2 regions of the Rhodococcus sp. NPDC058521 genome follow, and region 1 is predicted to be linked to the other one. Evidence: riboswitches for the same ligand, from Rfam matches in the RefSeq annotation. Region 1 holds a riboswitch; the other holds the start of a gene.
What was found. A riboswitch is a leader RNA that binds a small molecule or an ion and turns the genes downstream of it on or off. The one in region 1 is predicted to bind cobalamin.

Region 1 (4,197 bases):
TCGCGAGCACCCAGATCCAGCGCGGCACGTCGGGGAACCAGAAGCCCATGTACACGCCGAACGCGGTGACGTCGGCGAGGCACACGATCACCATCTCGAACGTGTACGTCCACCCTGTGGTGAACCCCGCCAAAGAGCCGAGATGTCTTGTCGCATACTCACCGAACGATCCGGAGACCGGGCTCGCGACCGCCATTTCTCCCAGCGCACGAAGCACGATGTACACGGCCGCGCCGCCGATCAGATATGCGAGAAGTACCGAGGGCCCGGCACGGTCGATCGCTTCTGCCGAACCGTAGAAAAGCCCTGTGCCGATGGCGGACCCGAGTGCAATGAATCGAATGTGCCGAGCCGTCAGGCCACGCCGAAGTCCAGCCGATTCACCCTCGACCGAGGGGCCGGCGTCAATGTTGTCCATGTATCTGTGACCGAGTCAGTGAGCTGCTTTGAATGCCTCTTCGATCTCGGCGGGAATGCGGCCACGCGAGGACACCTCATAGCCGTTTGCGGCAGCCCAGTGACGGATCGCCTTGGTCTGTTCGCTGCTGCGGCGCGGGGATGAGGTCGACGAACCGGCCGTCCGCTTCTTGCCGCTTGCAACCTTCGCCGCATGCTCGATGTAGTAGCCCAGCTTGCGGTGGAATTCCTGCGCGTTCTTGTCGTTCAGATCGATTTCATATTCGGTTCCATTGACGGCGAAAACAATGTGTTCGCCTTCTCCGGACTCGATGGGCGTGTCGTCGAGATCATCCACCAGTTCAACAATTACTTTTCTTGCCACGAATCAATCCAATCGTCGGTGAAAACTCGATGACAAGATTACGTCGAGTTGTAGCAATTCCGCAAAGTCGGCGATGCCATTCACCGCACCCGACCTACAAAAACCGGACCGTCCGGTTTGTCACGATTCGGCGCGAAACACTCATGCGCGTACGTCGACCTTGGCATAGTGAGCGGTGTCCATCAGGCAAAACAGTGGGGTAGGCCATGGTCTCACGCGTTCTTCGTCCGTTACTCGTGCTTGCTGTGAGCGTCACGCTCGGTGCGGCTTTTGCCGGCGCCGGGACGGCGGCCGCCCAAGATCCACACACGGCGCCCGCATCGGTGCTCGGATTGCCGACGCCGGACCCGGACCCGTTCTACGCGCCGCCACCCGACCTCGCGGAGCGAGCGCCGGGGGATGTGCTGAACATTCGACAGATGCCCCCGAACCTGTACTTCCCGGGCAGCGCGGTATGGGAAGTCCTGTTCCGGTCGACGGATTCGCGTGGGCTGCCGATCGCTGCCAACACCACGTACTTGTTGCCACCGAACCATCAGCCGGACGGCCCTTTGGCGTCCTATCAGCACATCATCAATTCACTCGGACACAAGTGCAAGATCGCGACCGAGCTCTACACCAGCGACCCCTTCACGCAGATTCGTGAGGCCCCCGGTCTCAACATCGCGCTTGCCCGAGGATGGGCGGTTGCACTCCCGGATCATCTCGGTCCACGAATGGCGTACGGGGCGGCGAAGCTCGGCGGTCAGATCACCCTGGACGGAATTCGTGCCGTGAAGAAGGTTCCCGAGCTGGGTGTCACGAACAGCCAGGTGGCCTTGGGTGGCTACTCCGGCGGCGGCATGGCCACCGCCTGGGCGGCCGCTCTGGCCCCGAAATATGCACCGGAACTCGACATCGTGGGTGCTGCCCACGGCGGCACTCCGATGAACCTGACCACGATGGCCGAGGCCCTCGGCGTCAATCCGCACCCGGCATTCGGCCTCGCGATGGCTGCCGCGATCGGCCTCGAACGCGAATATCCCGATCGCATCCACCTGAGCAGCCAGTTGAACAATCAGGGCCGATGGCTACGCGGATTGATCAACAACGGGTGCACGAACGAGATCATGTTCTGGGGAGTCGGCAAGAATGCAGCCGAACTCACCGACAACCCGAACTTCATGGACGACCCCGACGCCTGGAAGGTGCTCGAGGAGAACAGCCTCGAGCTGTATCCGGGTGTCCCCGAGACACCGATATTCGAATGGCACAGCCCCACCGACGTCTTGATCCCGGTCGACGCGATCGACAGAACCACCGCACGCTATTGCGAGGCCGGCACGTACGTGAAGACGACGCTCACCCCGAGTCCGGACCACCTCTCGGCGGCCGCCCTGGGGCTGGTGCCCGCTTTGGACTGGATGGACGCTCGATTCCGGGGCGAGCCGCTACCTGCCACCTGCTGATATCGTCAGTTTCGACCGAGCAAGGGAATCCGGTGCGAACCCGGAACTGACGCGCAACGGTGATGGGCCCAAGCCCGAGTCCGAATACTTGCCGGGTCGTGCCTACACGCGGCCCGAACCACCTCGAGCTCCGCGAACGAGCCCAGAGCAGAAGGGCGCCCTTCTCGTGCGCACATCACATCTCCGGCGGGGCGCCGCACACGCGACGGCACTCCTGTTCGGAGCATCGCTTCTGGCGGGTTGCGGAACGTCACCCGAACCTGAATCCGGCTCGTCCAGCCTTTCCGAACAGCCGGGCGACACGGTATATCCACTGACCATCGACAACTGCGGCGAATCCGTCACGTTCGACGGGCCACCGCAGCGCGCGGCCTCGCTCTACCAGAGTTCCACCGAGATTCTTCTGTCCCTCGGACTTGCCGACCGCATGGTGGGCACGTCCACCTGGTTCGATCCGGTTCTGCCCGAGCTCGCAGCCGCCAACGAGCGTGTACCGCGACTTGCCGACAACGACCCTTCTCTCGAAACGGTCCTGGATACCGAACCCGACCTGGTCACCTCTGCAAGCGCACATACGTTCACGAGTGGCGTGGTGGCCGAACGCTCCCGGTTCGAACAACTCGGCGTCCATACGTACCAATCGCCGTCGGTGTGCACCGGCGCGACTGTCGAGGGCGACACGGTCACACGAAGCGAGAAACTCACCATCGAGACTCTCTATCGGGAGATCCGCGAGCTGGCCGCGATCTTCGATGTCCAGGAACGCGGCGCAGAACTGGTGGAACAACTTCGGGCACGAGTGGACGCGGCGAAGAATGCGTTGGCGGGCGACACCCCGTCCCCGAGCGTCGCCTTCTGGTTCTCCGGGATCGACCAGCCGTTCATGGCAGGCTGCTGTTCCGCGCCCGGACTGCTTGCATCCGAAGTGGGTGCCACCAACGTTTTCGAGGATTCGAGCGAGGATTGGCCCGAGATCGGTTGGGAGACGGTGGCGGACCGCGACCCCGAAGTACTGGTTCTCGGCGACCTCAGCCGCACTCGAGTGGAGGGTGACTCGCTCGACACCAAAATCGCCTTCCTCGAGTCCAATCCGGTGACCCGGGAGATGTCCGCAGTACCGGACCGGCGTTACGTGATTCTGACCGGTTCCGAACTCGATCCCGGGATACGCGAGGTAGCTGCCATCGAGAAGCTGTCGGCCGGGCTGCAGGGATCACCCTCCTGATCCCTGCAGAACCCGTCTCAGCCCACCGAGCCGGCAATCTGCCGCGTGCTCGCGTTGAGCCGGTTCCACGCGTTGATCGCGGCGATCTGAACGAGTAGCGCGGACAGTTGTTGTTCGTCGTAGACGTCGGCGGCGTCGCTCCACACGTCGTCGGGGACCGGTTCGGCGCGATCGCTCAGCCGGGTCACACACTCGGTGAGTGCGAGCGCAGCGCGCTCGGCGTCGTCGAAGTAGGGCGCCTCGCGCCAGGCCGATACCGCGAAGAGTCGCTCGTTGGTCTCGCCGGCCTGCTGCGCTTCCTTTGCGTGCATGTCGACACACACTCCGCATCCGTTGATCTGGCTCGCGCGCAGGTGGATCAGATGCACCGTCCGTTCCGGTAGATCGACGTCGCCGGTGGACGTGCTCAACGCGTAGAGCGCCTTCATCGCTTTGGGGAGAACCATCACCGGGTTCTTCATTCGTGCCTGCATCGCCGTCTCCTTCGTGTGTGGTTTTCGTTCGCCACACCTATGACGGAGCGGCCCACAACTTCGTGACAGCCGAAAGACCCGCAAGAAAGCCCTTGACATTGGATACTGCTACTATCCATACTTTGGATAGTAGCAGTATCCAACTCCGAAGGAGGGTAGATGCAACGACATACGCATTCACACGACGGCCAACTCGTCGTCTTTCTCATCGGGATGACGGTGAACCGCTGGTGGAGGCCTGATCTCTGGCTCCCCGCGCTGGTGGCGATG
Region 2 (4,197 bases), on a different contig from region 1:
GGGGAGCAGCCGGATTGCTCGAGTTCCGACGAGGTAACCGGCGAGGTGCGGAATCAGCAGACCGATGAATCCGATTCCACCCGCCACCGAAACCGCGGCGCCCGCGAGGAGGGACACGCCCATCAGCTGCAACACACGGAATCTGCGGACGTTCATCCCGAGAGCGGTTGCGCCGTCGTCGCCTGTCTTCAACAGATCCATTCGCCCTGCGCTGAGCAGGATCGCGGCGCCCACCACAACGAGCGCCAGAGTGGGAAACACCGACGTGGACCATCGCGCGTCACCGAGCCCGCCAGCGAGCCAATGCAGCACCACACTGATTTCGTCCTCGTTCGCCACCACCAGAAGCGAAAAGGTGATGAAAGCTGAAAACACCTGCGCCAGTGCTACACCGACCAGGATGATGGCAGTCGGTTGCGGGTACCGTCCGCCGATCGCCAACGACAGGAACAGTGGAACCATCGCGCCCACGAATGCCGCTACCGGAATCGTGAACACCCCTAGTGCGCCTGCCCCGACGCCCAGGACCATCACCAGGACCACACCGAAGCCTGCTCCCGAGGACACCCCGAGCAGGTAGGGATCGGCGAGTGGGTTACGCGTGACGGCCTGCGCTACACCACCGGCCAGAGCCAGCGCGGCGCCCACCACCGCAGCCGTCACCGCACGCGGCAGACGGGAATCGAGAACGATGGATTCGCGCGCGGCCGACCACCACGTTTCGAAGCTGCCGGGCAGCAACGCGTGTCCGACGATCGCCCACACGTCCCCGATAGGGATACGCACCGATCCGAACGACATAGCGAGCCCCAGGACGAACAGCAATGCGGCCGTGAGAAGCACGAGCAGTGCGCCGAACCCCAGTCGGCCACGCCGCCGGCCACTTTCCGCGGCTTGCGGAACCTGCGTCCGAAGTCGCTCCACCGTGCTCGTCACGGTTGCGACACACGATCGGGATGGAGGGCCTCCGCGATGGTCTGGGCGGAGAGCAGCAGTCGAGGGCTCTCGAAGAAGTCGTCGAGGGGAACCACGATGAATCGATCGTTCTGCACGGCGGGTGTCGTCATCATGATCGGCTGCGACTTCAGGAAGTCGATCTTCTGCTGTGCGTTCTTGTCTCCGTAGTCGAGAACGACGATCGCTTCGGGCGCCCGCTCACCGATGGTCTCCCAGGTGGTGTCCGGGTACGGTTTCTCACCTTCCGAGAAGAGGTTGGTCGCCCCCGAGTAGTCCGCGATCAGTTGTCCGGCGCCCACACCACCGATGGTCATCGGAGCACTGTCGCCCGAGTCGTAGAAGAAGGTCGGGACCGGGGGCGCGTCACCGATCTTGTCGCGCAGTTGTTCCAGGCCCTCGACTACCCGACCCGACACCTTTCCGGCTGCTTCCTCCACGCCGAGAATCTGTCCGAGCTGCGCGTAGTCGTTCTCGAGCATGCCGATATCGGAAAATCCGGTCCCGCAGTACTCCGAGAACAGGAACGTCGAAATACCCTTCTCCTCGAGCGCGTCGCGTGAGCGACCTTCCTTCTCGTTGAAGGCGCTCTTCATTCCGCCCACCACGAGGTCCGGGTCCAAGTCGAGAATCTGCTCCGATGTCGGGTACTCATGCGCCAACCCCTGAATCTGCGAGAACTCCTCCTCGAACTCGGGAAGGGGAACGGCGTCTTGGTAACCCATGCCGACGATCCGATCGCCCACACCCATCTCGACGAGCACCTCCGTGACGTGATCGTTCATCGAGACGATTCGCTGGGGTGGCGACTCGAACTCCTGTGTCCGATCGCAGTTGGTTATCGACACGGGTTCGGCGAAGTCCTCGGCCGATTCGGATTGCTGCACGGCTTCGCCGCGCGAACATCCCGCGACCAGGGCAGCAGTCGCGGCCACAGTGGCTACACCGCGAGCAAATTGTGAAAAGCGCATACAAACCTCATTGGGGGCTCAGAGCCACGAACCAACGACCGGCCGAAACCCACGGCTCAGCACCGCAGGCGGCAGGACTCCGTTTCGCAGACCACGACGAACAGGGGCCACACACCGGCCGACGGGTAATCGGGCTCGTGGTCGACCTACACCTGTCCGAATGGCGTGGTCGACCACCTACCGTTGCGGGTCAGCGCCGGATTCGGACCGGCTTCCCCCATCGACTGGCTGCACGTGAGTGTCGAGTATGCCCGAATAGCCGCAGACGCCGGTCGGAGACCCCGATCACTCATCTGTCCCACCTGTCGCACCGCCATTACAGTCGGAGTGCGAATCAGCCAGCCGATACCTACCGATCCGGAGAGAACGCATGACACGTTGGGCCTCGCTCGTCGTCACACGGAAATGGTGGGTGCTGGTTCTCGCCGTCCTCGCAGTGATCGTGAGCGGTGTGTGGGGCACCGGCGTGTTCTCGAAGCTCAGCCAGGGTGGCTTCATCGACCCGGGCAGCGAATCGGCCGAGGTCGCCCAGATCGTGGAGGACAACCTCGGGCCGCAGACGCCGGACATCATCGCCATCTACACCCCACCCGAAGGCAAAACGCTCGAGGACATCGGCCCGGCGGTGACCGAGAACCTGACCGCGTTCGAGAACGAGGTGCCGACCCATTCGGTGAACTCCTACTGGAGCACCGAGGGTGCGGCCAAGGCTCAGATGACCTCGACAGACGGGTCGATGGCTTCGGCCGCAATCACGGTCGACCCGGATGCCGGTATCAACGTCGCGAACTTCAACGACCTGCTCCCGAAACTCGAAGTGCCAGGTGTGGACGTTCAGTTCGCCGGCAACTCGGTGGTCGGCGTCGCGTTCAACAACCGACTCCAGAGCGACCTCGTTCTCGCCGAGGGCATCGCCCTGCCCGTCACGTTGGTGCTGCTCGTGTTCATCTTCGGCGGCCTCGTCGCCGCCGCGGTTCCGGTGTTCGTCGGCTTGCTCTCCATCTTCAGCGCACTGGCCACCCTGCGATTGCTGACCCTGTTCACCGATGTCAGTTCTTTCGCTATCAACGTCACCTCCCTGCTCGGGCTGGGTCTGGCCATCGACTACGGACTCTTCATCGTTGGTCGCTTCCGTGAGGAGCTGGATTCCGGCGCTTCACCGTTGGAGGCGACCAAGCGGACCGTTCTCACAGCCGGTCGCACCGTTCTGTTCTCGGGACTGCTGCTGATCTGCGCCTTCTCCGGGATGCTCGTGTTCCCGCAGGACGTGATCAAATCGCTGGGATTCGGCGCCATCGCCGCAGTCGCCAGTGCCGCACTCTTGTCACTGACTGCAGTTCCCGCGCTGCTCGCGATCCTCGGCCATCGCATCAATGCACTCAGTTGGCGCAAGGACGCGGCCAAACGGGGAGAGGAACGCGCTCGCAAGTTCTGGGGGTCGGTTGTGACCAGGGTGATGGGCAAGCCCGTCGCCGTGGCCGTCACCATCGTGATCGGTCTGCTGGTACTGGCCGCGCCCCTGACGAAAGCCACGCTCGGCGAGGTCACCTACACGGCATTGCCGGAAAGCGATTCGGCCCGCACGGCGACCGACACGTTGGTCAACGAGTTCCCCACGACCGGTAACGGCGCCACGGTCATTCTTCGCGGCGTGGACGGCTCGCCACCCACGCCCGCCGACGGCACCGCGGTCGCCGCGAAGGCTCAGGGCATCGATGGCGTGAGCCAGGCGACGATGGTGGGTGCCAGCGCCGACATGGCGGCCGTCCAGGTGACCTATTCGGAGGGCGCCGACACCGACCAGCAGAGCGACGTCGTATCGAGCCTGCGTGCTCTCGACCCACCGGACGGCACGGAGATTCTGGTGGGTGGCGGCCAGGCCACGGTGGACGACGGGAACGCCGCCATCACCGAATGGCTGCCCGTGATGGTGGCGATCATGGTGATCTCGACGCTGATCCTGCTGTTCCTGGCGTTCGGGTCGATTGTCTTGCCCATCAAGGCCGTACTGATGGCAGGCATCAGCCTCGCCGCCACATTCGGAGTGCTGACCTTCGTCTTCCAACTCGGCCATGGCGCCGGGTTACTCGGAGTCAGTCCGTCACCGCTGGAACCGACGTTCGTGGTCCTGATCCTCGCTGTGGTGTTCGGGTTGTCCACGGACTATGAGGTGTTCCTCATGTCGCGCATGGTCGAGGCCCGCAGCGAAGGCGCCAGCACAGAGGACGCGGTCAAGTTCGGTGCCGAACGCACCGGAAGGATCGTCACGGCC

Region 2: it holds a riboswitch for cobalamin, as region 1 does, so the genes downstream of both, ACFWO3_RS01875 (ABC transporter substrate-binding protein) here and ACFWO3_RS05615 (ABC transporter substrate-binding protein) in region 1, are expected to answer to the same signal.

The regions. Positions count from the first base shown of each region.
Region 1 covers NZ_JBHXNL010000002.1:291,748-295,944, forward strand. Annotated here, with positions in the region: gene ACFWO3_RS05600 (amino acid permease) at 1-418, opposite strand, end outside; gene ACFWO3_RS05605 (Lsr2 family protein) at 434-781, opposite strand; gene ACFWO3_RS05610 (lipase family protein) at 988-2,229, shown strand; cobalamin riboswitch at 2,219-2,340, shown strand; gene ACFWO3_RS05615 (ABC transporter substrate-binding protein) at 2,396-3,454, shown strand; gene ACFWO3_RS05620 (carboxymuconolactone decarboxylase family protein) at 3,472-3,927, opposite strand; gene ACFWO3_RS05625 (DUF4188 domain-containing protein) at 4,087-4,197, shown strand, end outside.
Region 2 covers NZ_JBHXNL010000001.1:404,230-408,426, reverse strand. Annotated here, with positions in the region: gene ACFWO3_RS01880 (FecCD family ABC transporter permease) at 1-924, opposite strand, end outside; gene ACFWO3_RS01875 (ABC transporter substrate-binding protein) at 933-1,925, opposite strand; cobalamin riboswitch at 2,028-2,186, opposite strand; gene ACFWO3_RS01870 (MMPL family transporter) at 2,296-4,197, shown strand, end outside.